Regions from separate parts of the Exiguobacterium sp. GL_137 genome, predicted to be linked through region 1. Evidence: riboswitches for the same ligand, from Rfam matches in the RefSeq annotation. Region 1 holds a riboswitch; each other region holds the start of a gene.
What was found. A riboswitch is a leader RNA that binds a small molecule or an ion and turns the genes downstream of it on or off. The one in region 1 is predicted to bind thiamine pyrophosphate.
Positions count from the first base shown of each region.

Region 2: linked by a shared signal. The riboswitch ahead of AC3IRK_RS06320 (thiamine phosphate synthase) and the one ahead of thiT (energy-coupled thiamine transporter ThiT) in region 1 are both predicted to bind thiamine pyrophosphate.
Region 3: linked by a shared signal. The riboswitch ahead of AC3IRK_RS08485 (ECF transporter S component) and the one ahead of thiT (energy-coupled thiamine transporter ThiT) in region 1 are both predicted to bind thiamine pyrophosphate.
Region 4: linked by a shared signal. The riboswitch ahead of tenA (thiaminase II) and the one ahead of thiT (energy-coupled thiamine transporter ThiT) in region 1 are both predicted to bind thiamine pyrophosphate.

Region 1 covers NZ_CM174406.1:1,908,091-1,914,034, forward strand. Annotated here, with positions in the region: gene AC3IRK_RS10140 (amino acid permease) at 1-672, shown strand, start outside; gene AC3IRK_RS10145 (thiamine diphosphokinase) at 728-1,336, opposite strand; gene thiT (energy-coupled thiamine transporter ThiT) at 1,336-1,896, opposite strand; TPP riboswitch at 1,961-2,067, opposite strand; gene rpe (ribulose-phosphate 3-epimerase) at 2,091-2,747, opposite strand; gene rsgA (ribosome small subunit-dependent GTPase A) at 2,749-3,654, opposite strand; gene pknB (Stk1 family PASTA domain-containing Ser/Thr kinase) at 3,692-5,617, opposite strand; gene AC3IRK_RS10170 (Stp1/IreP family PP2C-type Ser/Thr phosphatase) at 5,620-5,944, opposite strand, start outside.
Region 2 covers NZ_CM174406.1:1,227,089-1,233,032, reverse strand. Annotated here, with positions in the region: gene AC3IRK_RS06340 (ThiF family adenylyltransferase) at 1-1,006, opposite strand, end outside; gene AC3IRK_RS06335 (thiazole synthase) at 1,003-1,770, opposite strand; gene thiS (sulfur carrier protein ThiS) at 1,772-1,975, opposite strand; gene AC3IRK_RS06325 (NAD(P)/FAD-dependent oxidoreductase) at 1,972-2,961, opposite strand; gene AC3IRK_RS06320 (thiamine phosphate synthase) at 2,958-3,554, opposite strand; TPP riboswitch at 3,645-3,747, opposite strand; gene nagZ (beta-N-acetylhexosaminidase) at 3,807-5,036, opposite strand; gene AC3IRK_RS06310 (OsmC family protein) at 5,042-5,467, opposite strand; gene AC3IRK_RS06305 (MFS transporter) at 5,672-5,944, shown strand, end outside.
Region 3 covers NZ_CM174406.1:1,583,045-1,588,988, forward strand. Annotated here, with positions in the region: gene AC3IRK_RS08470 (NAD(P)/FAD-dependent oxidoreductase) at 1-360, opposite strand, end outside; gene AC3IRK_RS08475 (energy-coupling factor transporter transmembrane component T family protein) at 437-1,162, opposite strand; gene AC3IRK_RS08480 (ABC transporter ATP-binding protein) at 1,128-2,687, opposite strand; gene AC3IRK_RS08485 (ECF transporter S component) at 2,684-3,259, opposite strand; TPP riboswitch at 3,365-3,463, opposite strand; gene AC3IRK_RS08490 (50S ribosomal protein L25/general stress protein Ctc) at 3,556-4,233, opposite strand; gene AC3IRK_RS08495 (DEAD/DEAH box helicase) at 4,583-5,944, opposite strand, start outside.
Region 4 covers NZ_CM174406.1:964,409-970,352, forward strand. Annotated here, with positions in the region: gene abc-f (ribosomal protection-like ABC-F family protein) at 95-1,954, opposite strand; gene AC3IRK_RS04990 (DUF1002 domain-containing protein) at 2,233-3,114, opposite strand; TPP riboswitch at 3,305-3,410, shown strand; gene tenA (thiaminase II) at 3,484-4,179, shown strand; gene AC3IRK_RS05000 (sporulation protein) at 4,247-5,020, opposite strand; gene AC3IRK_RS05005 (class I SAM-dependent methyltransferase) at 5,139-5,944, shown strand, end outside.

The DNA of each region.
Region 1 (5,944 bases):
TTCGTCCTCTCGATTACGATTGTCGGCGCCTTGATTCCTTACGAAACAGCCGGCGGCATCAGCAGTCCGTTCATCATGGTATTTGATGCCATCGGAATTCCTTATGCAGCTGATTTAATGAACATCGTCGTGTTGACAGCCTTACTGTCGGTCGGGAACTCGGGGTTGTACGCTGCTACTCGGATGTTATGGTCGATGTCACAAGAAGGCATGATTTCGAAAAAACTTGCCATCGTCAACTCACGCGGAGTACCTATGCGCGCTTTGTGCTTTACGATGCTGTTTGCGATGTTATCACTATTGACTGCCTTTTTCGCGGAAGATACCGTCTTCATCTGGTTGTTGTCACTCGCCGGACTCGGTGCGCAAGTCGGTTGGATTTCGATTTCCGCTTCACAGATTGCCTTCCGTCGTCAATTCATCAAAGAGGGACATGCTGTCAGTGAATTGAAATTCAAGACTCCGTTCTTCCCGGTCTTGCCGATTATCTCGTTCTCTTTAAACATGCTTGTACTGATCAGCTTGGCATTCCAAGCGGATCAACGGATTGCGCTGTATATAGGCGTTCCATTCTTCCTCTTGACGTGGGCCTCTTACCACCTGTTCGTCAAAGGAAAACATATTGCGGCTCAAACTGAACGTCAGGCAGCCAGCTCGACATTAAAATCTTAAAAAACTACAAAAAACGTGATCGACTTTTAGGATATCCTAAAGCCGATCACGTTTTTTAGTGGTCTGACAAACTTCTTAAAGCAATCACTTCACCGGTATGCACCGTCACGTTCGCCACTCCGTGATGTGTCCATTCATTGCTGACGGTCAATGATCCGCCGACCGGCACGTCATGATTCGTCAACGGGTACTTGACCCCGCGGAGGGTCAGACATGTCGGAACGAGCGGGATGAAAGAGAGATAGTGAAATCTATCTGCCTCGATCTCATACGTCCCCGGCTGTAAGAAACGAACCTCTTCCCGCTTCGTCATCAAGCGGACTGCCGGAAATTGTTTTAGCAGATAGACGTTTTGAAGCGTCATATCAAGTCGTCCTCCGGTCGCACCGAATATTAACACTTCCGTTGCTTCATACTGTTGACTGACATGTCGTAAAGCCAGTTCCAAGTCGGTCTCATCCTTTTCAGCCGGATGGATGATCGCTCCTTCCGGTTTGTATCCGAGAGAATCAAAGTCCCCAATCGCCAAGTCAAAAGCGAAACCTTGCTGTGCCAACACGGTGACACCTCCGTCAACAGCGATGACAACCGTCTTCTCATCCATAAACGGTTTCAGGTACGGGATGTCTTCCGCCGGACCGGCCGCTACAATCACAACCCGCATCAGACACCCCGTGCTGAATAACGAAGAAGTCGTGGTGCTGTCGTAAACAGGAGTCCTGCGACAATACCACATAACAGATACGATGGAACCATATACGTCGCGTTATAGATCAACGAATACGGGACGACCGGACCTTCCGCATACTCAGCGAAGAACACGATTCCACTAATGACGTGACAGACATAACGGAAACCTGCACCAAGCAATGTCGCACCTAGTACAATCGCCATTAGACGGCCATTTTTCCCGGCTGCTGCTGCTTTTTTGACTTGCCGTGCGAACAGTCCGCTCAGCCCGACGACTCCAAACGCGATCGTATAATCGAGTAACGGCTGGACGACCGTCAGGATTTGTGGAGCGAACATCAGTTGAATCGTTCCGACGAGCGCTCCCGTCACGACCCCACCGACAACGCCGTGACGAAACGCCATGACGAAAATCGGTAACATCGCTAAACTAATTGAACCACCTTGCGGCATTTTAAATGGGATCAATAAATCGAACACCACACCAAGACTTGCAAAGATTGCAATTTCCATTAACATTTGTAGCCGTTTCATCCTTTTTTCCTCCTAAAAAATAAAATCGCAGGACGGCAAAAAGGCAGTACGACGAACGCCGTACTGCCTGCGTGCGCCACATCCCTACGTCCGTCTGAACGGAACAGGTTCGAAGGGTTAAAGTCCAATCACTTCTCTCAGCCGCTTGACGCGACACCCCTTGCGGTCATCATTTAATTTTGATTCTGCCCCTATTATACGTGAGCAGCATTCCGAATACTAGTGATTGCTTCTGAATAATCCGGTGCATTGTAGATAGCGGAACCTGCAACAAGTACGTTTGCCCCATTCTCAATACATAATTTTGCTGTTTCCGCATTAACTCCACCATCGATTTCAATCTCGAAGGATAGATTTTGTTCTGCTTTCATTGCAGCCAGTTGATTTAATTTCTTCATCACACCTGGAATGAACGCTTGTCCGCCGAATCCCGGATTGACCGTCATCAATAAGACCATGTCCACATCTTCAAGAACGTGTTCGATCGTCGACAGCGGCGTATGCGGGTTGAGTACTACTCCTGCTTTCGCTCCAGCTGCTTTGATTTGTTGCAACACACGATGGACATGATTCGTCGCCTCCACGTGGAAGGTTACGATATCAGCACCTGCTGCAACGAAGGATTCGACAAAGTTTTCCGGACGATCAATCATGAGATGGACGTCGAGAACCATATCTGTTTTTTGACGTAAACTGCTTAATACAGGGAGTCCAAAGGAAATGTTCGGAACAAATTGACCATCCATGACATCAAAATGGATATAATCGGCTCCCGCCGCTTCAACTGCTTTGACATCCCGCTCTAAATTTGCAAAATCTGCTGATAAGATTGATGGTGCGATTTTAATCATCTTAATACCTCCGCGTCCGATTCTTGATTTCCTCTACAAACATACCATAATTCGTATACCGGGAAGCCATGATTTCATGGGCCTCGACGGCTTGTTTAACGGCACAACCGGGCTCATTCAAGTGCAGACAGCCACGGTACTTGCATTCGTCCTGTAAAGCAACAAATTCAGGGAAACACCATCGTAACTCCTCGAGTTCCATTTCGTGCGGAAAATCGAGATTCGAAAATCCCGGGGTATCTGCAATTAAGCCTTCGCCAAGCGGGATCAATGTCACATGACGGGTCGTATGGCGTCCACGACCAAGTGCCTTCGAAATATGACTCGTTTCCAGTGCCAACGAAGGTTCCAAGGCATTCAACAACGAACTTTTCCCTACACCGGATTGTCCTGCCAGGACACTCGTTTTATCTTTTAACAACGGACGGACAGATTCGACTCCGGCCAATGTCTCACTTGAAGTTTCGATGACGTGATATCCGATGGTCCGGTAAGCGGCAATGGCTTCCAATACCCCTTGTTCGGCTTCACCTTGTAACAAGTCCATCTTCGTCAAGATGATGATCGGTTGAATTTCCTTTGCTTCAATCAACACTAAAAACCGGTCCAACAGATGGGCAGAAAAATCAGGTTCTGCTGCCGATACGACCAACAAAGCTTGATCGATATTGGCAACTGGTGGGCGGACCAAGAAATTTTGACGGTCTTTTACTTCCAGGATATATCCGGTCTCACTTTCGATGTGTAACACGACTTCATCGCCGACGACAGGGCTGATGCCCCGTTTTCTGAAATTACCGCGTGCCCGTGAACGGATTTCACCTTGAGGCGTCATGACATCATAAAAGCCACCCTGTAAACGGATAATCGTTCCATCCCGATTGTCTTCAATTCGATTTTCTGCCATCCTATGCCCTCCTTTGTCAGGATTAACGTCCTGCTCGTTATTCTTGTGATTTTGCCTGATTGTACGTAATCGTCTTCGCCCGGTAAACTTCGTCATCTTTATAAATCGTAATCTTGCCTTCTTCTCCCGGATCAATCGTCAATGGAACATCAAACGTTTCATCCTGATCAATCGATTCTTCGATGACGGTTCGTTTTCCTTTGGCATCTTCCGTCTCAATCCGGACGAGTTGACGTGGCGCAGGCTCCTCGTCTTCACTGACGCCATCATAGACTACTTTCTCGGGGAACGTCGCCGTGATGGTCTTTTCTTCCTCTCCGCGAGAAATAAAGACCGTTACCGAATCGTTCGGTTCGACTTGCGCACCGGCTTGCGGATATTGACGAATGACCTGATCGAGCGCGACCTCACTTGAGAACTCCTGTTCAAACGTTCCGTCCAGTCCCATCTCATCCAAATAAGCTTTTGCTTCAGCACTCGATAAGTCAGTCAAATCTTTCAGAACGAATACGGGTGATCCATTTGAGACCGTGATGGTAATCATCTGTTCTTTCGCGATGACTTCCGTTCCAGCTGAAATGGATTGCCGGATGACATTCCCACGTTTGATGTCTTCAGAGTCTTCCCGTTCGACATCCACTTTTTCAAAACCGCTGTCCTTTAAGATGGCGATCGCTTTTTTCTCTGTCTCATCTGAGACGTCCGGCACCTCGACCGGATCGCTTCCTGTCGAAACGATCAAATCCACCGTCGATCCTTTTTTAACCGTCGCCTGTTCACGCGGTGACTGACTGATGACGAACCCTTCTTCCACCGTATCACTTGAGCGTTCGGTCGATTCCACGATGAATCCCATTTTTTCAAGCTTCGTTTCCGCGTCGTCGGCATCTTTCCCCGTTACATCCGGAACGACGACCGTCGGGTCAGGCCACATGGCAAAAGTCGTTGCGGCTCCAGCCATTATGAATAACAACAATAAGATGATCCACCACGCACGTTTCTTTTTCTTTTCTGGTTTTGACATGACGGTAGCGACCTTCGGAACCGGTGCTGTGTGTTCGATGTCTGCTGTTGGCAGGGACACTGGACTGAGCACCATCGTTTTTTCCATCAAATCGTCACCGCGAATGCCTTCACTTGCCCGTTCAGCTGACATCGCGGTCACCATGTCTTCTTTGAAGGCAGCGACCGTTTGTTGCCGATCATGCGGCGCTTTCGAGAGAGCTTGCATGATGCAATTTTCTAAAGCTTGCGGCACAGCCGGATTTAACGAGGTCGGACGACGGGCAGTATCTTGCAGATGTTTCAGTGCGACAGCAACCGGTGAATCGCCTTCAAACGGAACTTGCCCCGTCACGAGTTCGTACAAAACGGCTCCCAGCGAATAAATATCTGATTTTTCATCCGCAAATTTTCCTTTTGCCTGTTCCGGCGAAAAGTAATGCACGGATCCGAGGACTGACATCGTGTGGGTCAGGGTCGCATTCGACATGGCGACCGCAATGCCGAAATCGGTCACCTTGACAGTCCCATCCTCACGGACCAGCATATTTTGCGGTTTGATATCGCGATGAATAATCCGGTGTGCATGGGCATGATCAATTGCATCACAAATTTGGCTGATGATGTCAATCGCTTTTGCGACCGGCAATGCTCGCCCTTCACAATACGTTTTCAGTGTCATGCCATCAATATATTCCATTACGATATAATAAATCGCTTCTTCTTCTCCTACGTCATAAACCGCGACGATGTTGGGATGATTTAAACTCGTCGCAGCATGTGCCTCTCGTTCAAATCGACGGATGAATTGTTCATCATGCGAAAACTCTGTACGTAAAATTTTGATTGCGACAGTTCGATTCAAGATTTCATCATATGCCTGATAAACGTTTGCCATCCCGCCATTTCCAACTAACCGTTCTATGCGGTAGCGGTCGTTCAATCGATCTCCGTAACGCATATTCAGATCCTCTCTCTTTCTTTAAAACGGATTGCAGCAATCGTAATGTTGTCTGCGCCTCCCCGGTCATTCGCCTCGGACACGAGATGTTCGACAATCGTATCGAGCGGTGCATCTTCTTGAAGCAACCGCTCGATGACTTCATGAGGCACCTCATCCGACAAGCCGTCGCTGCACACTAACACGATATCATAGTCCGGTGCATCCCGGACTTGAATGTCGACATCCACGGACTCGTTCGAACCGACGGATCGTGTAATGACATTACGACGGGGATGATTTTCAAGCTCTGCTTCCGATAATTCCCCTAATTGTTTGAGCATGTTG
Region 2 (5,944 bases), 680 kb from region 1:
CGAAATAGGTCTCGTAAATCTGTTTCGCTTGCACAAGATCCGCTTCGCCGTGAAGCAGGATCCGCCCATCGGCAAAGGCGGTAATCCGATGTTGTTCCGTCTCGAACATCAACAGATACGGATTGCGTAGACAGCTGATCCCACGGCCACTCATCTCCTGTTCAAGCCGGATTAAATCACGGGTCCCTTCCCCGCGGATTTGAACGGTATCCCGGCCGCATAATGTCACGAAGTGAAGTGGCTGAGCATTGAGGTACGGATAGACGGGGTTATCGCCGCAGGACGGACAAGAAGATTGTTTTAAGGACACAACATTGATTTGGCTCTGTTGATTGTTCCAGACATCAAATGACAGCACCGTCTGCCGTAATGCAGCTTCCGCTCCGGTCAAGTATTTTAATGCTTCCGTCACTTGATGCGCCGCAACCAGCTGGACGACCGGACTGATGACGCCTGACGTATCACATGTCTCCTGCTGTTTCGGCAAATGATTGAGCAAACAATGCAGACAAGGGGTCTGTCCCGGACGAATCGTATAGGTCATGCCATAACTGCCGACACATGCACCGTAAATCCAAGGAATCCGAAATTTTGCCGCAACATCATTGATCAGCATCCGGACAACGAAGTTATCGGTCCCATCCACAAGCAAATCTGCTTGTCCGACAATCCGTGTAATATTCATTGCCGTCACATCTTCGACAATCGCCTCGATCGTCACCGTCGAATTGACGGCACCGAGCCGGCGTTTCGCCGCAACCGCCTTTGGCAAATGGTTCCTGACATCCTGTTCCGTATAGAGTTGTTGCCGTTGTAAATTGCTCCACTCGACGTAATCCCGGTCGATCAGAGTCACTCGTCCGATTCCTGCCCGGACAAGCTGTTCCGCACTCGCTGTCCCGAGTGCACCGAGACCGATGATGACGACGTGCCGCTGTCCCAGTTGATCCTGCCCCTCCTGTCCGATTGGACGAAAGCGGATTTGTCGGCTATACCGGTCCATCATGGGCGACTGATCCCGGTCGTCGGACTGCTCGCCGTCGCATACCGTTTTTTCTCAATCCGTCCTGCTTCAAAGCCGAGTCGTCCCGCTTCAACCGCAAGCTTCATTGCACGTGCCATCTTGACCGGGTCTTTCGCATGCGCGACGGCTGAATTCAACAGGACACCATCAGCTCCGAGCTCCATCGCGTACGCCGCGTCAGCCGGTGAACCGATGCCGGCGTCGACGATGACCGGTACTGACATTTGTTCGATGATGAAGCTGAGCGCGAGCGGATTTAAGATGCCCTGTCCGGAACCGATTGGTGATGCTGCCGGCATAATCGCATGACAGCCGAGTTCTTCGAGCCGACGGGCAAGCAACAAATCGTCTGATGTATACGGCAAGACGATGAAGCCATCCTTGATTAATTCCTCTGCTGCTCGTAATGTTTCAATCGGATCCGGCAGCAGTGTCTTGTCACAACCGATTACCTCGACCTTGACCATATCGCACATCCCTGAGGCCCGGGCAAGGCGGGCAAGGCGGACCGCTTCCTCCGCCGTCTTCGCACCCGCAGTGTTCGGCAAGAGATCATAGCAGCTTAAGTCAAGCGCTGCGAGCGGATCGTTCTGTTCCTTTGCAAAGACGTCGAGACGCCGGACGGAAAACGTTAAAATGTTTGTTTCCGATGCTTCGACCGCTTGCTGTTGCTTCTCATTATCCGGATATTTTCCTGTCCCCAGTAACAATCGTGATGCAAATGTTTTTCCGCCAATTTCTAACATGTTATCCGCCTCCTACAAAATGAACGATTTCAATGACATCTCCGGACGTAACGTCCGTATCCGGATAGCTCGACCGGTCGATGATTTGATGATTCTGTTCGATGATGACGACCTGTCCCTGAATCTCCAGTTTTTCTAACAAGTCGTGTAACGTCTTGATTTCCTCTGTCAAAGCATAGTTTTTCCCATTCAATCGGATAGTCATCTGCTTTCCTCCTGTCGTCGGCTGTTAAAACCATCCAGTGTCACTCTTGGCGTTTGCCCCATGAGACAATCGGCTAACACATTGGCCGTCGCAGGGGCCAGTAAGATGCCATGCCGGTGATGGCCTGACGCGACGAACAACCCATCGATTCCGTCCACTGCTCCGAGATACGGCAGACCGTCCCCGGTTTGCGGTCGAACACCGGACCAAGCTTCCACGAACACGGCCTCTGTAAGCGGCGGATAGAGCTTTACTGCTGCATTCAATAACAAACGAATACTGTTCAGACTGACGGTCGTTGATTCATCACCAACCCGTTCCGTCGCCCCGATGATGATCCGTCCGTCTGCTTTCGGGACTAAATAGACCGCATCACCAAACAGCGTCCGATTGAGTTGTCCGGTCGTCAGCCGGACAGACAGACACTCGCCCTTGACCGGAAGTGTGTTAATCGTCACTCCGACCGTCTGTAACAATTCTTCCGATCCGCGACCACCGGCGACAATAATTTGTCTGCCCGCCCGTAGCCCCCGGTTCGTCTCGGCGCCGGTCACCGTTTGTCCGTCCCGTACGAGACGTGCTACGATCGTTGCCTCTTCGATTACCCCGCCCCGTCGTTCGATGGCACTGCGTAATGCTTGTGCAAGCAACCGCGGATCAACCTGTCCGACCGAATCAAACGTCCGCCAGTGATGCGCCTGTTGCATACGAAACGGTTGTTCCAGATACCCGCTTCCGAGACCGGTCTCGTCAAACAATTGTTGCACGAATTCCGGATACAGCGTCCGGCTCAGCCGGGCCAGTTCATGTAACGGTGCCAGCAATTCTTCATCTGTCGCGAGCATTCCCGCTGCTGCTTGCGTCGCTCCCTGACCGACAGTTGACTGTTCAAGCAAATGAACGGTTTTCCCGCGCTGCAGGAGCTCATAGCCGAGCGTCAAACCAATGATGCCGGCTCCAATGATTAAAACATCCGGGCGTGTCATCGTTGCATCACCGCCCGGAACCGGTTGGCTGCTTCGACCGGAGACGCCTGACCGAGAATGCCCGACAAGACGGCCCCGCCTGCGCAGCCGGTCGCCAGGATATCCGGCAGATTGTCCGGTGTAATGCCACCAATTGCAATGACAGGAATCGATGTCCAGTCGACAACTTGTTTCAAGGCGTCGAGTCCCCGGGGCGGTACACCCGGTTTTGATCCCGTCTCAAAAATATGGCCGTACAGGACGTAATCAGCACCGGCTTGTTCCGCCGCTATCGCTTCCGTTAACGAGTGAACCGATTGACCGATCACCAGTTCCGGAAAACGGTGACGGACGAGGTCGACCGGAATGCTGCGTGTTGTCAGCTGAACTCCGGTGCCGGTGACGACTGCCACGTCCAGCCGGTCATGGACAATTAATTGCTCTGTCTTTACGCCTCGTCGCACGAGTGTTTCGATGCACACGACCAGTTCCTTCGCTGACCATAACGGCTCCCGCAGATGAATCCGGTCGACGGATAGTGCGAGTTTCGGCAACAGCTGTTCGAGTATGTCCGGATGCCGCTTGCCGGTTGTCATCAGATGTAACTGGCTCATCATTTCCCCCTTTCCACACGAAAAAGGACTACCCCATGAACTGATGGAGTGGTCCTACAAAAAAGGGCGACAGTCGTCGCATCCTCTATGAATGATCGGAATCCACTTCCCTCCGCTAGTACGAACTAGATCAGGTTCAAAGGGTCCGGATACTTCCGTCTCAGTCTGCTGCGAGACTCCCCTAGTGTAGATATTGATTTGTGTGGTACGCCTGTAGTTTACCACGGGTAGTCCGATTTGTTCTACCCTTGATTAGTGTCGCATGTCCGATTCGACCGCTTTGACCTGCTCAATCAAGCGTTGGTATTCGTCGACACGTTTCGTTTGCGACAAGTCATACGTTTGTTTTAAGTGTAAGACCCGCATGACCTTCTGATCCAGATCTGCTCTCGACAATTTACCTTGTTTAATCCGTGCCATGATTTCCTTATGAACGGACGCGTACGCACCGGGTGAGGAAAACATCGCCATATCCGCACCATTTTCGAGGGCAAGACTTGCCGCCTGGGCAAGTCCGTACCGTTCTGTGATGGCTCCCATGACCAAATCGTCCGTGATGATGACACCGTCAAACTTCAGCTCATCCCGTAACATCCCGGTCATGACGGGTTTCGACAACGAAGACGGACGGGTTTTGTCGAGTGCCGGAAACAGGATATGCGCGACCATGACCATCTCGGCCCCTTCCTGAATCGCCCGTTTGAACGGGACCAGCTCCGTCTGCTCGAGTTCCGCTTTCGTCGCATCGACCCGCGGCAGACCGACATGTGAGTCGACGGTTGTATCCCCGTGACCCGGAAAATGTTTGACGACCGGAACGACGTCTTCTTCCTTCATGCCCTGCATCAATGGCACACCAAGCCGGGCGACTTGTTGCGGATCCGCACTGAGCGCCCGGTCGCCAATGATTGGATTCGTCGGATTACTGTTGACATCAAGGACCGGTGCGAAATCCATATTAAAGCCGTAAAAACGGGAAATCGACCCAAGTGTCTGTCCGACTTCCTTCATCAATGCCGGATCATTTTTATGACCAAACGACAGGCTCGGTGATAATTTGAGCTGTGCGTCCGGGACCCGGCTGACCCGTCCGCCTTCCTCGTCAAAGCCAAGGAACGCTTTTGAATCAGCGGTTTGCGCCTTGGCAATCGCTGTTGTGAAGGTTTTCAGTTGATCGGTTGAGGTGATATTGCCACCAAGCAGCAGGACACCACCGAGCGCATGGTCCTGCAATAATTGACGGTCCGCTTGTGTCAAAGCCATTCCCGTTACGCCAATGTACAGCAATTGATCGACTTTTTCCGCCGTCGACATGTTCGAAACGGTTTGCTTGAGTTGTTTCTCTGCCCGTTCAGCAGCAGAAGGTCGATCCGGCTGCGGCGGCTTTGTTTTCTTTGCCGGCTTCGGTTGCGGGTCAGCGGGTTGTACGGGCTCGTCAGCACAACCGGCAAGGAGGACGCTTGCCAACAGAACAGGGACCATCCGTTTCAAATCGGTTCCTCGTTCCGGACGCCGTTGATCGAGTAATAAACTTCAATCTCCGCGTTCAGCGATTGCGAGACCGAGCAGTATTTGTCTTTTGATAAGGCAATCGCCCGGCGGACTTTATCGTCCGGTAAATCACCTTCGAGCCGGTAATGAATCGAGATCGTCGTGAAACGCCGGGGATGATCATCCGCCCGTTCGCCTTCGATATCCATTTCAAATGACGTCAGCGTCAAGCGCATCTTTTCTAAAATCGAGACGATATCGATGCCGGTACAGCCGGCAACGGCATGAAGCAAGAGCTCCGTCGGCCGTGGTGCCTGATTGTCCCCGCCGTTTTCCGGAGCTGCATCCATCGCTAAGTGATGTCCGGATTCGGTCTCCCCGCTGAAGCCCATCTTTTGATTCCAAGTGACTGTTGCTTGCATCAAGATCACGTCCTTTTCTGATTTAGGTGATGTTTCCTACTCTGTTAGTATACCCGAATCAATGACAAGTGAAATTGACTGTCTATTCACAATAATGCTTCTTTTTCCGGGTCAGGTAAATCCGGTTTCCGCCCTTCTTAAATCATGCTATTCTGATAAACGATAGTTTTTTTGCGCACAGGCGCCAGAAGTGGGGAATTGTATATGTCATCATCATCGACTCGTTTGAGTCAAGCCGACTGGCTGTTAATCGCGACGTTATCCATGTTGACTTTTGTCCTTGGAACAAGCGAATTCGTCATCGTCGGTATTTTATCTGAAATTGCGGACGGTCTGAACATCACAATTGCAAAAGCCGGCACGCTTGTCTCCGCCTTTGCGATCGCCTTCGCCATCGGAACACCGATTACGATGTCCTTGACCGGACACCTTGAGCGGCGGAAGTTAATGCTCAGTCTGATTTTTGTCTGGATTATT
Region 3 (5,944 bases), 330 kb from region 1:
GTTCGGTTTGATCGTAACGTGGTTCGGGGTGCTTGCTTCCCAGTCGTTTGATCCGATATTAAACGACACGATATCGTACGGCACGACCTGTCCGGACTGAAAGATAACGTGTTTGTTGGCAGCATCGATTCGCACGACCCGGTCCTCCATCCACGTCTTACCGTATCGTTCACATAACGCTTTGACATTGATGCGTATCTCGTCGAGTGTATAGGTTCCGTCCGCCAGTCCGGAGAACATCCCGGAATAATACTGATAACGCGAGGGAGTGATGACAATCCAGTCGACATCCGAATGACTCCCTTGTTTGATACATTCTAAATGCGCATGACCTGCGCCGACTAACAGGATTCGTTTCACGACTCCACCCACTTTTTTGGATTCACTGTATCTATCCTGTTTATTCCCCCAAGTAGTGCCGCGTAATCGTCCGCTGTCAAACCACCAGGCGAAGTGACGTCGCGAGCGTGACGGTCATCAACAGAAAGGCAAGATCCCCTCGTGTTACGACCGGCTCGACATAATAGGTCCGATTGACCCGAAACTGACGGGCTTCCATCGCAATCGCAATCTGTTCCGAGCGGAGGATACTGGTCGTAAACAACGGCAGACTGATGTCAAAAAACGTTTGCCACGGCCAAAGTGACCGTTGTTGCCGGACACGACGCGCTTGACGGATCGTTCGAATCGACTGCCGAAAGATCGGAATGAAGCGGAGACCGGCTAAAAATCCATAGGCCAGGCGAACCGGCAGACGACATTGATGAATCAGACTCATGACGAACCGTGTCGCGTCCGTTGTTGCAACGAACGTTACACTCAACAGGACGAAGGCGAGCATCCGCGTCGCGACCAACCAGGCATGTGCAAGACTCTCTTCCGTGATCCGGAACCAGCCGAATGCCCACAATTCCGTTTCACCTTTTCCGAACGCGGCCATCATCCAAAACGTCAACAGAAACAACACACCATAAGGGACGAGACGAATGAGAAGCGTTGACAGCTGCCAGCCGGAGCAACATACGCCGACGGCGGAAAGGATGAGCAGTGCAAACGTCACTTCTAAACGGGATGTCGAAATCAGCAACAGCATGACATAGACCAGGGTCGCCAGTTTGACGGAAGGATTAATTTGAGCGAGCCATGAGTGGTTTTCCTGCATGACGGATCCCCTCCTTTTGTTGCTGATACTGATAGGACACCGGACGAATCAGCTGATTGTCGTGTAAAATCTTGGTTTCCTGAAACAATTCCTCCGGTGAACCGTCAAATTGAATGTTTCCCGAACCGAGGACGAGCACCCGGTCTGCCTGTTGGTACACCAGCTCCATATCATGCGTCACCATGATGAGCGTCGTCCCGGCTGCACGGGCTTGCCGCAAGACTTCAATCAGTTGTGCCGTCGTCTCGGCATCCTGTCCGAAAGTCGGCTCGTCCAGCAACAAGACAGCTTTTCGCTCAAGCAGCATTGTCGCGACGCTCAAACGCCGTTTTTGACCAAGACTGAGTGCGAGCGGCGACTGACCCGCGACGTCCGCCAAGCGATAGTACTGTAAGGCATCATCCATCTGACCGGACGACGGTGAGGTACAACTGATCGTCAGTTCGTCAAGAACCGTCTGTTTGAGAAACTGAAACTCAGGTTGCTGAAACACAAAGCCGACCTGCCGGTAAAATGTCCGGTCCCGCCATTTCTTCAACGCTGTCTGAAACAACTGAATCGTTCCGCCTTGCGCCGGTAACAGTTTGGCCAGCGTTTCGAGCAGGGTACTTTTGCCGGCTCCATTGCGTCCGACAAGCATGATCCATTCTCCGGCGTGGGCGGTCAGCGAGATCCGCTGGAGAACCGTCTGCTTTCCGTGCCGGACGGTCACGTCAACAAGTTCAAATGTCGGTTCGGTTGAAACGGGTTCGCGGACAGGTGGGCGATCGAGTGCCCGTTCTGCCGCGACCTCGGCCGGTATCGTTCCGAATGTATACGGGTAAAGGCGCGGTGTCGCAATCCCGAGCTCAGTCAAAACGGTCCGGCGTTCTGAAAAAATGTCCCGCGGCGGTCCGTCAAGACGGATCCGTCCGGTTTGAAAGACCAGCACCCGGTCCGCAAACGTCACACACTGCTCCAGTTGGTGTTCGATCAGCACCAGTGTCACGTTCGGATCGTGGTGCAATTCCTCAATCAGCTCCATCATCAAACGTTGACCATGCGGATCAAGTTGCGCCGTCGGTTCGTCGAGCAACAGGATGTCCGGTTCGAGTGCCAATACACAGGCTAGAGCAAGCCGTTGTTTCATCCCGCCGGACAGCTCGGCAATCGGCGTCGTCAAGGCGAGGTCAAGTCCGACCCGTGCCAAGACACCTTTAATCCGCTCATCCATTTCAAATCGGGAGATGCTTCGGTTTTCCAGACTAAAGGCCATTTCGGCACCGACCGTCTGCATGCAAAACTGATCGTCCGGCTGTTGGAATAACATCCCGACGGTTCCATCCGTCGTCCATCCACCGGTGACATCGGCTTCAATCGTCTCCGGCAACAGACCGGCGAGGACATGTAAAAAGGTCGTCTTTCCACTGCCGCTTGGACCGACGAGCAACGTCGTTTCTCCTTTATCAATCGTAACCGAAAAATCCTGTAAGACCGGGTGATCCTGATCCGGATAGCGGACTGTCAGGTGCTCACACTGCATCATGCGGCACGCTGCTTTCGTTGTCGTCCGATCGCATACCCATTCAGTGTCCCTGCCTTAACGAGCGCATCGACGATGATTTTTGCGAGTAAGCCGCCGAGCAGAGCACCGCTGACAAGTTGTAAGGAAAACGTCAACAGGAGAGTCGTCGTCGTATAGTAGGCAAATCCGTTCACGATGAGGCTGTAGACCATACTTCCGACGGCAGCGAAGACACCGGACAACATCAAGGTAAACGTATTGAATTTCCGGTATCCGAACACGGCAAAGGCAATCTCGGCCCCGATCCCCTGTGCGAATCCAATCAACAGTGCCGATAAGCCGAAGTGACTCCCTGTAAACAATTCGACGGCAGCGGCGACGACTTCCGCAATCAATGCCGCGCCTGGTTTTTGAATGATGTAGGCGACAAGGGGACTGGCGATGACCCAGATGCCGAACATCCAGTTTGATCCGACCGGTCCGAAGATGGCCGAGATCGGTAACCATAACGTCGACCACCCTAAGTAGAGGACACCACACGCGACGGCGAGCATCATCATGACGATGATTTCTTTCATTTTCCAACTGTTCATAATCACTTCTCCTTTGAATGCACACCCACAAAGAAACCACAAAAAAGACCGCCCTCTATGAAAAGAGAGCGGTCGTGTAACCTGCAAGATGCAGAAAAAGAGCACGAGGATTCCGCTCCACTTTCCTACGCTAGTATGAACTAGATCAGGTTCAAAGGGTCCGAAGTGAATCGTCTCAGCCAAATGGCTCCCCTAGTGGATGTGTCAATGATGTGTACCTTCTTCACTGTACGGCTGTCGACCGGACTTGTCAATATGCATAAAAAAAACCTCCCACGAGGGGAGGAGAGAAAAGATTACTCTTTATCTTCTTTGTTTTCTTCAGCTTGCTCTTCAGAAGTTTGTTCTGAATCGTCTGTCGCTGTATCCGCATCAGCTGCTTGTGCCTCAGCTTCTGCTTCTTCGATTTCTTCAAGTTCAGCTTCAAGTGTCGATTCAACGACCGCTGCGACTTGGATGTCACCTTCTGTGACGACACGGAAATCTTTTTCTTCCGGAAGATCAGCTACTGTGATTGAATCTCCGATTGCAAGATCCGTCACGTCGACTTCGATCCGTTCCGGTAATTTATCTGGTGTTGCGGCAACTGTTACTTTAAAGAGTGTTTGTGAAAGGAATCCGCCAAGTTTCGCACCGGCTGCTTCGCCGACGAGGACGATATCCGTTTCGACTTCTGTTTCTTCATCCATTTTAACAGCGATGAATTCAACGTGTTTGATGGTTGGTGTAAAGATATCCATATCGAGCTTGTTGATCAACGTGTTGACCTTTTTACCGCCGATTTGAAGAGCAACCAAGACGTTTTCGCCGTGATCACGGACAACCTTGACCAATTCTTTTTCGTCGAATGAAATCGGTGTGCTTTCCACTTTGTAGCCATACACGACACCAAGAGCTTTTCCTTCATGACGTAATTGCTTTCTAAGTGAGCGTGGGCGTACTTCGCGTTCTTCTACTTTTAATGTTACTGACATGTTCATTTCCCCCTTGAATTTGGTATAGCCCTCAAAAGGTAATGAATGTAGGAGTGGAACAATAGGTTCCAACAGAAATTCATGCGCTAAATGCTAGTTCAACTGGATTTCATTCAGAAATGAAAAACGAAGTGAGTAAGTAGCATTTCTCTCCCAGGTCATTACGCTGATATTGAGAAACAATAATTGAAAAGCGACCGTGTTGTACGGTGCTAATGTAGATATACCCCTGTCTTTCAAAAGTTAAAACCTTTTTTCTGAATTTGATTGTCGAAAGACCTTCAAACCTGTTGATAGACAACGGATTGAAGGTCTTTCATTTTTTTAAGATTTTCTTTGATTTGTATGGTTAATCACCTGATGAATCGATAAAAGAGGGGGAATCAAGCAGACGGACGAGTTCACGAATCGTTAAAATATCCGGTTTCTGATCCGATAAGACGGCATCAATCATCGTCGCTTTTCGATCTTGTAATTCCGCCATCTTTTCCTCAATCGTCCCGGTCATCAATAACTTGATCACTTCGACCGGTGACTGTTGTCCCAATCGATGGGCCCGGTCAGCCGCTTGCTGCTCGACGGCCGGATTCCACCAGCTGTCGTATAAAATGACGGTATCTGCCGTCGCCAGATTCAGACCGGTCCCGCCGGCTTTCAAGGAAATCAGGAAGACATCGACTTCACCGGCATTAAACCGGTCACACAGTGCGACACGGTCTTCAACCGGTGTCTCACCGGTTAGTAGAAAGTGGGCAAGTTGTCGTGCTGCCAGTCGTTCCCGAATCCGGGCCAACATCTTCGTATACTGGGAAAAAATCAGGATCCGGTGTCCGCTCGCTACTTTTTCTTCAATGATTTCAAGCAGGCGTTCGAGTTTTGTCGATTCACTTGTATAACCTTCGACAAATAACGCCGGATCACAGCAAATCTGCCGCAACCGGGTCAAACCGGCGAGCAGCTTAATCCGGTCTTCACGCTTCGCTTCGTCGAGATGCTGTAACGTTTCCAGTTGCAGTTTCGCCAAGTAGGAAGCATAAAGTTTTTTCTGCGTCGGACCGAGCTCTGTATAATGGTGGACAATCTGTTTTTGCGGTAAATCCTGCAAAACTTCGGCTTTTGTCCGTCGCATCATAAACGGTCGGACGAATCGTTGGATTTCATCATATGACCATGTCTGGAACGTCGGTAAGTCCGGTAACAACGACGGGAAAATGACCCGGAAAATCGACCAAAGATCATCGGTCCGGTTTTCAAGCGGTGTTCCGGTCAAGGCAAACCGACGTTTCGCCCGAATACGGCGCAAGCGGACAGCGGTTTGTGACGCTGGATTCTTCAGATGTTGTGCCTCATCGAAAATGGCGACGTCGTATTCGACGGTCTGGTGTGCCTCCATGTCGGCCCGTAACGACGGGTAGGAAATCAGAAAAATTCCGTCCGCTGGTACTGTCTCGATTTGATCCAACCGTTGTTTCCGTGCTCCGTTCAACAAATGAACGATTCTTGACGGCGCAAACCGTGTAAGTTCCGCCTGCCAGTTATGGAGCAGGGAAGCCGGGGCGACAATCAACATCCGACCCGGCGGAAGCGTCTCGAGATAACCAATCGCTTGGATCGTCTTCCCGAGCCCCATCTCATCCGCTAAAATTCCGTGCCCGTCATGTCCGGCAAGATTCGCCATGAACTGGATGCCTGCCCGCTGGTACGGATACAA
Region 4 (5,944 bases), 940 kb from region 1:
AGAAAGTAGAGAATTTGAACTGTTTTTGAAAAATAAAAGAGACCTGTCGACTAAATCGACAGGTCATAAAATCACATAATTTAGGAGGAATGACTCATTCCGAAGCTAAAAATTGTTCGTATTGCGCATCGAGCTGTTGGACAAGTTCTTCACGGATAGAAAAAAGTTTCACCGTCTCTTCATAATCCGTCGTTTCAGAAAGTTGCCGATCAAGCATCTTCAGTTCCTGTTCCAATCGTTCGATCGTCTCTTCTACTTGACGTGTTGTCTGTACTGGAATAGAAGGAGATGGTCGTTTTTTAGCAGAGACGACGTTCTTCGGTATTTTGGCGTCAGGCGGCTGTGTTTGCCGTTTGGTTGACGCATAGACATACGGACCGGGAAACAGCTCCATCGTCTGATCAAGCCAAAGGGTCTTCGTAAACAGCCGGTTCAAGAAATAGCGGTCGTGCGAAACGGCGATCAACGTTCCGTCAAACGATTCGAGTGCCTCTTCAAGCGCATCACGTGATTCGATGTCGAGATGATTGGTCGGCTCATCCAAAATCAGTACGTTCAAATCGGAGTGGACCAGAACCGCGAGCATCAGCCGCATGCGTTCGCCACCACTTAACGCCTCGACCGGTAAGAAGACCCGGGGGCCAAAAAACAAGAACTGGGCGAGACGCTGCCGCGCCGTTCCTTCATCGAGATCAACGGTCGTGCGAAAAACGTCAATCAAACGTTCACCGGGCGGGAAGTCAACTCGTTGCGACAGGTAGCCGATTTTCACTGACGGTCCACGCGTAATCAGACCGCTTGTCGGTTCGAGATGGCCTAACAGGAGATGCAATAGTGTGGATTTTCCGCTTCCGTTTGCGCCGACGATGGCGATTCGATCTTTTGCCGAAATCTCAAAGTTTAATGAATGAAACAACGGTTGTTTAGAGAAGGCAATACTGACATCCTCGACGCGGTAAACCATCCGGCTCGTTTTTCCATGTGCTGCAAACGCAAGATCGGGGGTCTCGGCGTCAAGCCTTGGGCGTTTGATCCGTTCGATCCGTGCGAGTGCCCGTTCCATCGATTTTGCTTTTCGGAATAGTTTTTCGCTTGGTGGTGACGCTTCGTTTGCCCATTGCCGCAGACGGCGGATCGCTTCCTTCATCTGCTTGATCTTCTTCTGTTGTTCCTGGTAAGCATGGAATTGCTCAAGTAGAAGGCGTTCCTTTTCCTTCACGTAAAACGTGTAATTTCCCTGGTACAGCTGAATCTGCCCCTCCTCCAGTTCAGCGATGCGCGTCACGACCGCATCAAGAAACACACGATCGTGGGAGACGATCAGGACAGCCCCGGCATAATCGGCTAAAAAGGATTCCAGCCACTCGACGGCGTCTAAATCCAGATGGTTCGTCGGTTCGTCGAGGATCAACAACTCCGGCTCGGTCAACAACATCCTTCCGAGGCAGATTTTGGTCTGTTCGCCGCCGCTGAGCTGCTCAAACGGACGGTCCAAAAGGGCATGCAACTGCAAGCCGTTAATCATCCGGTCGATTTTGGAATCCAGCAAATACCCGCCTTGGCGCTCAAAAGCTTCGGTCTCTTGCGTGTAGCGTTCGAGCAACTGATCGATTTGATCCGTTTTTGTCGCCATGTCCCGTTCGATTTGTTGCAGGGAGCGTTGTAAATCGACAAGCGTGGCGAAGGCAGTCCACAGGACATCACGCCCCGTCATTACGTTGTCGAACACGGGAAGTTGTGCCAAATAACCGATGGAGAGCCCGCTTTTTTGATAAATCGTTCCGCTGTCTTCGGAATCAAGACGGGCAATCAAACGTAAGAGCGTCGTTTTACCGCTTCCGTTTCGGCCGATCAAGCCGATGCGGTCTTGGTGCTCGATAAAGAGGGAGACGTCCGTTAAGATATCGTCGCCTCCGAATTGTTTTGTCAGGTGTTGGATGTCGCAGATCATCATATGAAATGTCCTCTCTGGCGCATCAAAAAAAGGAGAGCGCAAACAGCACTCTCCTTGACTCGTGGAAGATGCGCTTTGCTTTATTTTTCAGGTATGAGGTTCGTTAAAAAAGGGCAGACTAGTCCCTTAGAACGCCATTCCATGAAAAATCGCGCGCAACAGATACAGTTGTTCCATCAACCAATGCTTACACGCAGCAAAACCCATGTCTCCACACCACCTTTTCCGATTCAATACATCTATTTTACCATGCCTGACAGAAAAGAAAACGTTAATCTTTATTTAAATAAGCCGGCAATCGAGTTGAAGAATGCACTGAGACCATCAAACAACTTCGCAAAAAATCCTTTTGTCTCTTCTGAGGTCGCGAAGGCCTGGATATCTTGTCCGGCATCTTTTAGACCACTCTCGATTTGACCCCAGTTCAGGTCCGCTTGTTCCATTTGATTAAACAGTCCGGTCAACCGGTCCATCTGAGCATCGGATAAATTGATGTTATTGTTTTGGATGACTTGGACGATGACGTTTTCAATCTCGACCTTCGTTTCCGGCTGTTGTTTCGCGATTTCCGCTTTGATTTCATTCATCAAGTCGGCGACTTTATCCGTCCCGACCGTTTTCCCGACATCGGATGTCACAGAGAGTTCTTGCTGGGCAAGGTCTTTTCGTTCATCCGTCAGTTTGATGCCGGTCTCGGCAGATGTTTGATCATACGCTTTCATGATCCCGGTCAAAGCCGAAGTTCCGGTTACCTTGTACGGGGACGTGATCGTAATGTCCGCATCCGTTACACCCGCTGTGACGAGGGCGTTGAGGTACATGTCTTTTGTGACCCAGGTGATGTTTTCGGTCGCGACAGATAATCCATCACCTTTTTCAGCCAACTCAATTTTAGCGGAAGAGTACATGCCGCCACCCCGTTGTGATTGGGGAATGTTTTTCCCGAGATATTTTTCTTCATCCGCAGATGTTGCAATAATCGGAGTAATGCCTTCCGGTGCATTCAGACGGGACAAGACCCACGATTTATCCTTTGCCCCAAGTGATTCGCCAAGGGTGACGATTGTTTTGTCGACCACTTGTTCAGCAGATGCGGCCGTCGGTAGCAGTAAGGTAGTAGCAAGTAATGCCGAAGCGGTCCATGTCATGGTTTTATTCATAAAAGTTCCTCCATAAGTTAAGTATCAGGTACTAAATTTAGTCTAATCGACCGGCGGCAGAAGAGAATCGGTCTCAAGGACGAGCCGTCATCCACCTTCCGTCATGTTCCATTGTACAAAAAAATGGAGTGAAATGACGAGAATGGGTCAATTCCACATCAAATCATGATAAACTCAAAACAAATCAAATAGCGACCACTAGGGGAGTCAGTAGGCTGACTGAGACGACGGAGACGTTCGGACCCTTTGAACCTGATTAAGTTTGGACTTACGGAGGGAAGTGGCGTGGACGATCCTCTTTTTATGGTCTTTTCACGTCATGCCTGACATCAGGTGTGGCGTTTTTTGATTACAAAAGGGGGAACCAACATGACATTCAGTGAAGAAATCCGGCAAGCGGCAAAACGGTATTGGGACAGCAGCTTTACCCATCCATTCGTGACAGGGATTGCGGATGGAACACTACCAGAAGCAAAATTTCGCCATTACGTCCTACAGGATGCCTATTACTTAAAACATTTCGCGAAAATTCAGGCGCGGGCCGCATCGAAGGCACAGGACTTCGCGACGATTGCCGAACTCGCGGAACATGCGACGTCGACCTATGCTGCAGAACTCAGTCTGCATCAATCGTTTTTTGAACCGCTTGGGATTTCGGACAAGACACTGGCAGAGTTTGAACCAGCACCGACCGCATATGCGTATATTTCGCATATGCACCATGCAAGTGAAGGGACGCTTGGGGAGACCATCGCTGCGATTTTACCGTGTTACTGGCTTTACTATGAGATTGGACAACAGTTACAGGCAGCGACACCGGCTTCACCGATTTATCAGCAATGGATTGCGACATACAGTTCCGAATGGTTCGAGCGGGTGGTCTTTGAACAGATTGACCGGTTAAATGAGTTGGCAGAGAAGGCGAGTGAACAAGAACGCGTCCGGATGAAACAACATTTCGTCAGAAGCTGTTATTACGAATTGATGTTTTGGCAGATGGGCTGGGCGGAAGAAACGTTTGAACGGCAGTACGAACAGACGATGGAAATGACATCATCCAAGTAAGGAAGGAAATACAAACACCGGATCCGACGATAAGCGGATCCGGTGTTTGTTCTATAGAAAACATCAATCAACTGTGGTGTTCAATCAAATCGGCGAGACGTTGTTTCACGAGTGACGGATTCGTTAAGTCCTGGTTCGATAATGAAAGTTTCGTCATCGTCTCATCGGTTCCTGCCATTTCACTGAACAGCGAACCGAGACTGTGGGCACGGCGGTCGATTTGGACGACGATGTCGATGCCGAACCGGTCTTGCAACAGGATGACTTCGATTTCGTCCAGCTTGTGAGCATAATGAGTACCGCGGGCAGAATACTCAAGTTCCTGCGCGATCGGCAAATCTTTCCGGAAGCGGCCCGGCAATTTCTCTGTATCAGCTTTCTTGAGGCGGAATCCGAGGTTTTCCATCGCTTCAAGGATGACCGATTGGTAGTCATTCGCTTTGACGACGACAGCATCGTGGTCAGAAGGGTCAACCGCCTGCGCGATATCAAGACCCGTCTCGATCCACGACTTCGATTGGCTGACGGAAAGTGGTGTATTAAAAGGGACTTGAAGCGTAAACGGTATTTCCCGTTCGACGTCTGCTTCAATCGTAAACGGGGCTTCATTTAATGCAAACCGGTCCAGTGTGAACGTCGTGAATGCCGTGCTGTCCCCGACTTCTTGTTTGTACTGGGTATTGAAGGCGAGATAAATCCGGGCGATTTCCTGATCGACGTTACCGCCCTTAATATGAACGACTCCTTGAATCGTTCCACCGGGTTCACAGTGATCTTGTTCGAGTCGTGTATCGACCGTTGCGGCACCAATGCCGATTTGTGAAAGAATTTTTTTGAACATGTTGTGTTCCTCCTTTAAATTAAGTATGACGACTAAAAATAAAGCTTGCTTGCTTGTCGAACGCGGGTGAATTTGCTACAGTTTCGAAAGACCAAACAAAAAAAGGACGGGACGATACGTGGAACTAGACCAATTAAAAGACCTGCTCACTGAAAAACTGCAGGCAACTTCACTCATACACGCGACGATTAGTGGTCCGCGCCAAAAATCAAACGATCTGCGTCGAATCAAGTTAAAACCGATTCTACTTAGAGATACGTATGCAATCCAGTTAGAGTTTCAACATGAACGGATCATTAAGCATGAGAATTTAAGTATAGAAGAATTTATTTTGCGAATGGACGACTATTTTAACGAATTTCGTCAATTTTTATTCCGTTTCGAGACGGAAGAAGTCCAGTTCCAACTCTCGAAGAAAATGAAAGTTTCACTGAAGACGACAGGCAAGGAACCGGTAAAGGCCGAACTGTCTCACAATCGAAAGAAAAGCCATTTGTTAGAAGACGGCGTGCCGGTACCGTTTTTGATTCGTCTTGGTGTAATGACGGAAGAAGGACAGGTCAAGCGTCAAAAATATGATAAGTTTAAACAAATCAATCGTTTTCTTGAATTCGTCGAAGACAGTATCGCAATATTGCCGCAAGGGCGTACGTTACGGATTTTGGATTTTGGATGCGGTAAATCGTATCTGACGTTTGCTCTCTATCATTACTTGAAAATCGTCAAGGGATTTGATTTAAACGTCACCGGTCTTGATCTCAAAAAAGAAGTCATCGAGGATTGTACAGCCATCGCTGCTGATTTAGGGTATGATGATTTATCGTTCCGTGTCGGTGATGTCCATGATTACGACCAGGATACGGAAGTTGATTTAATGGTGACGCTACATGCTTGTGACGTTGCGACGGATGTCGCGCTTGCCCG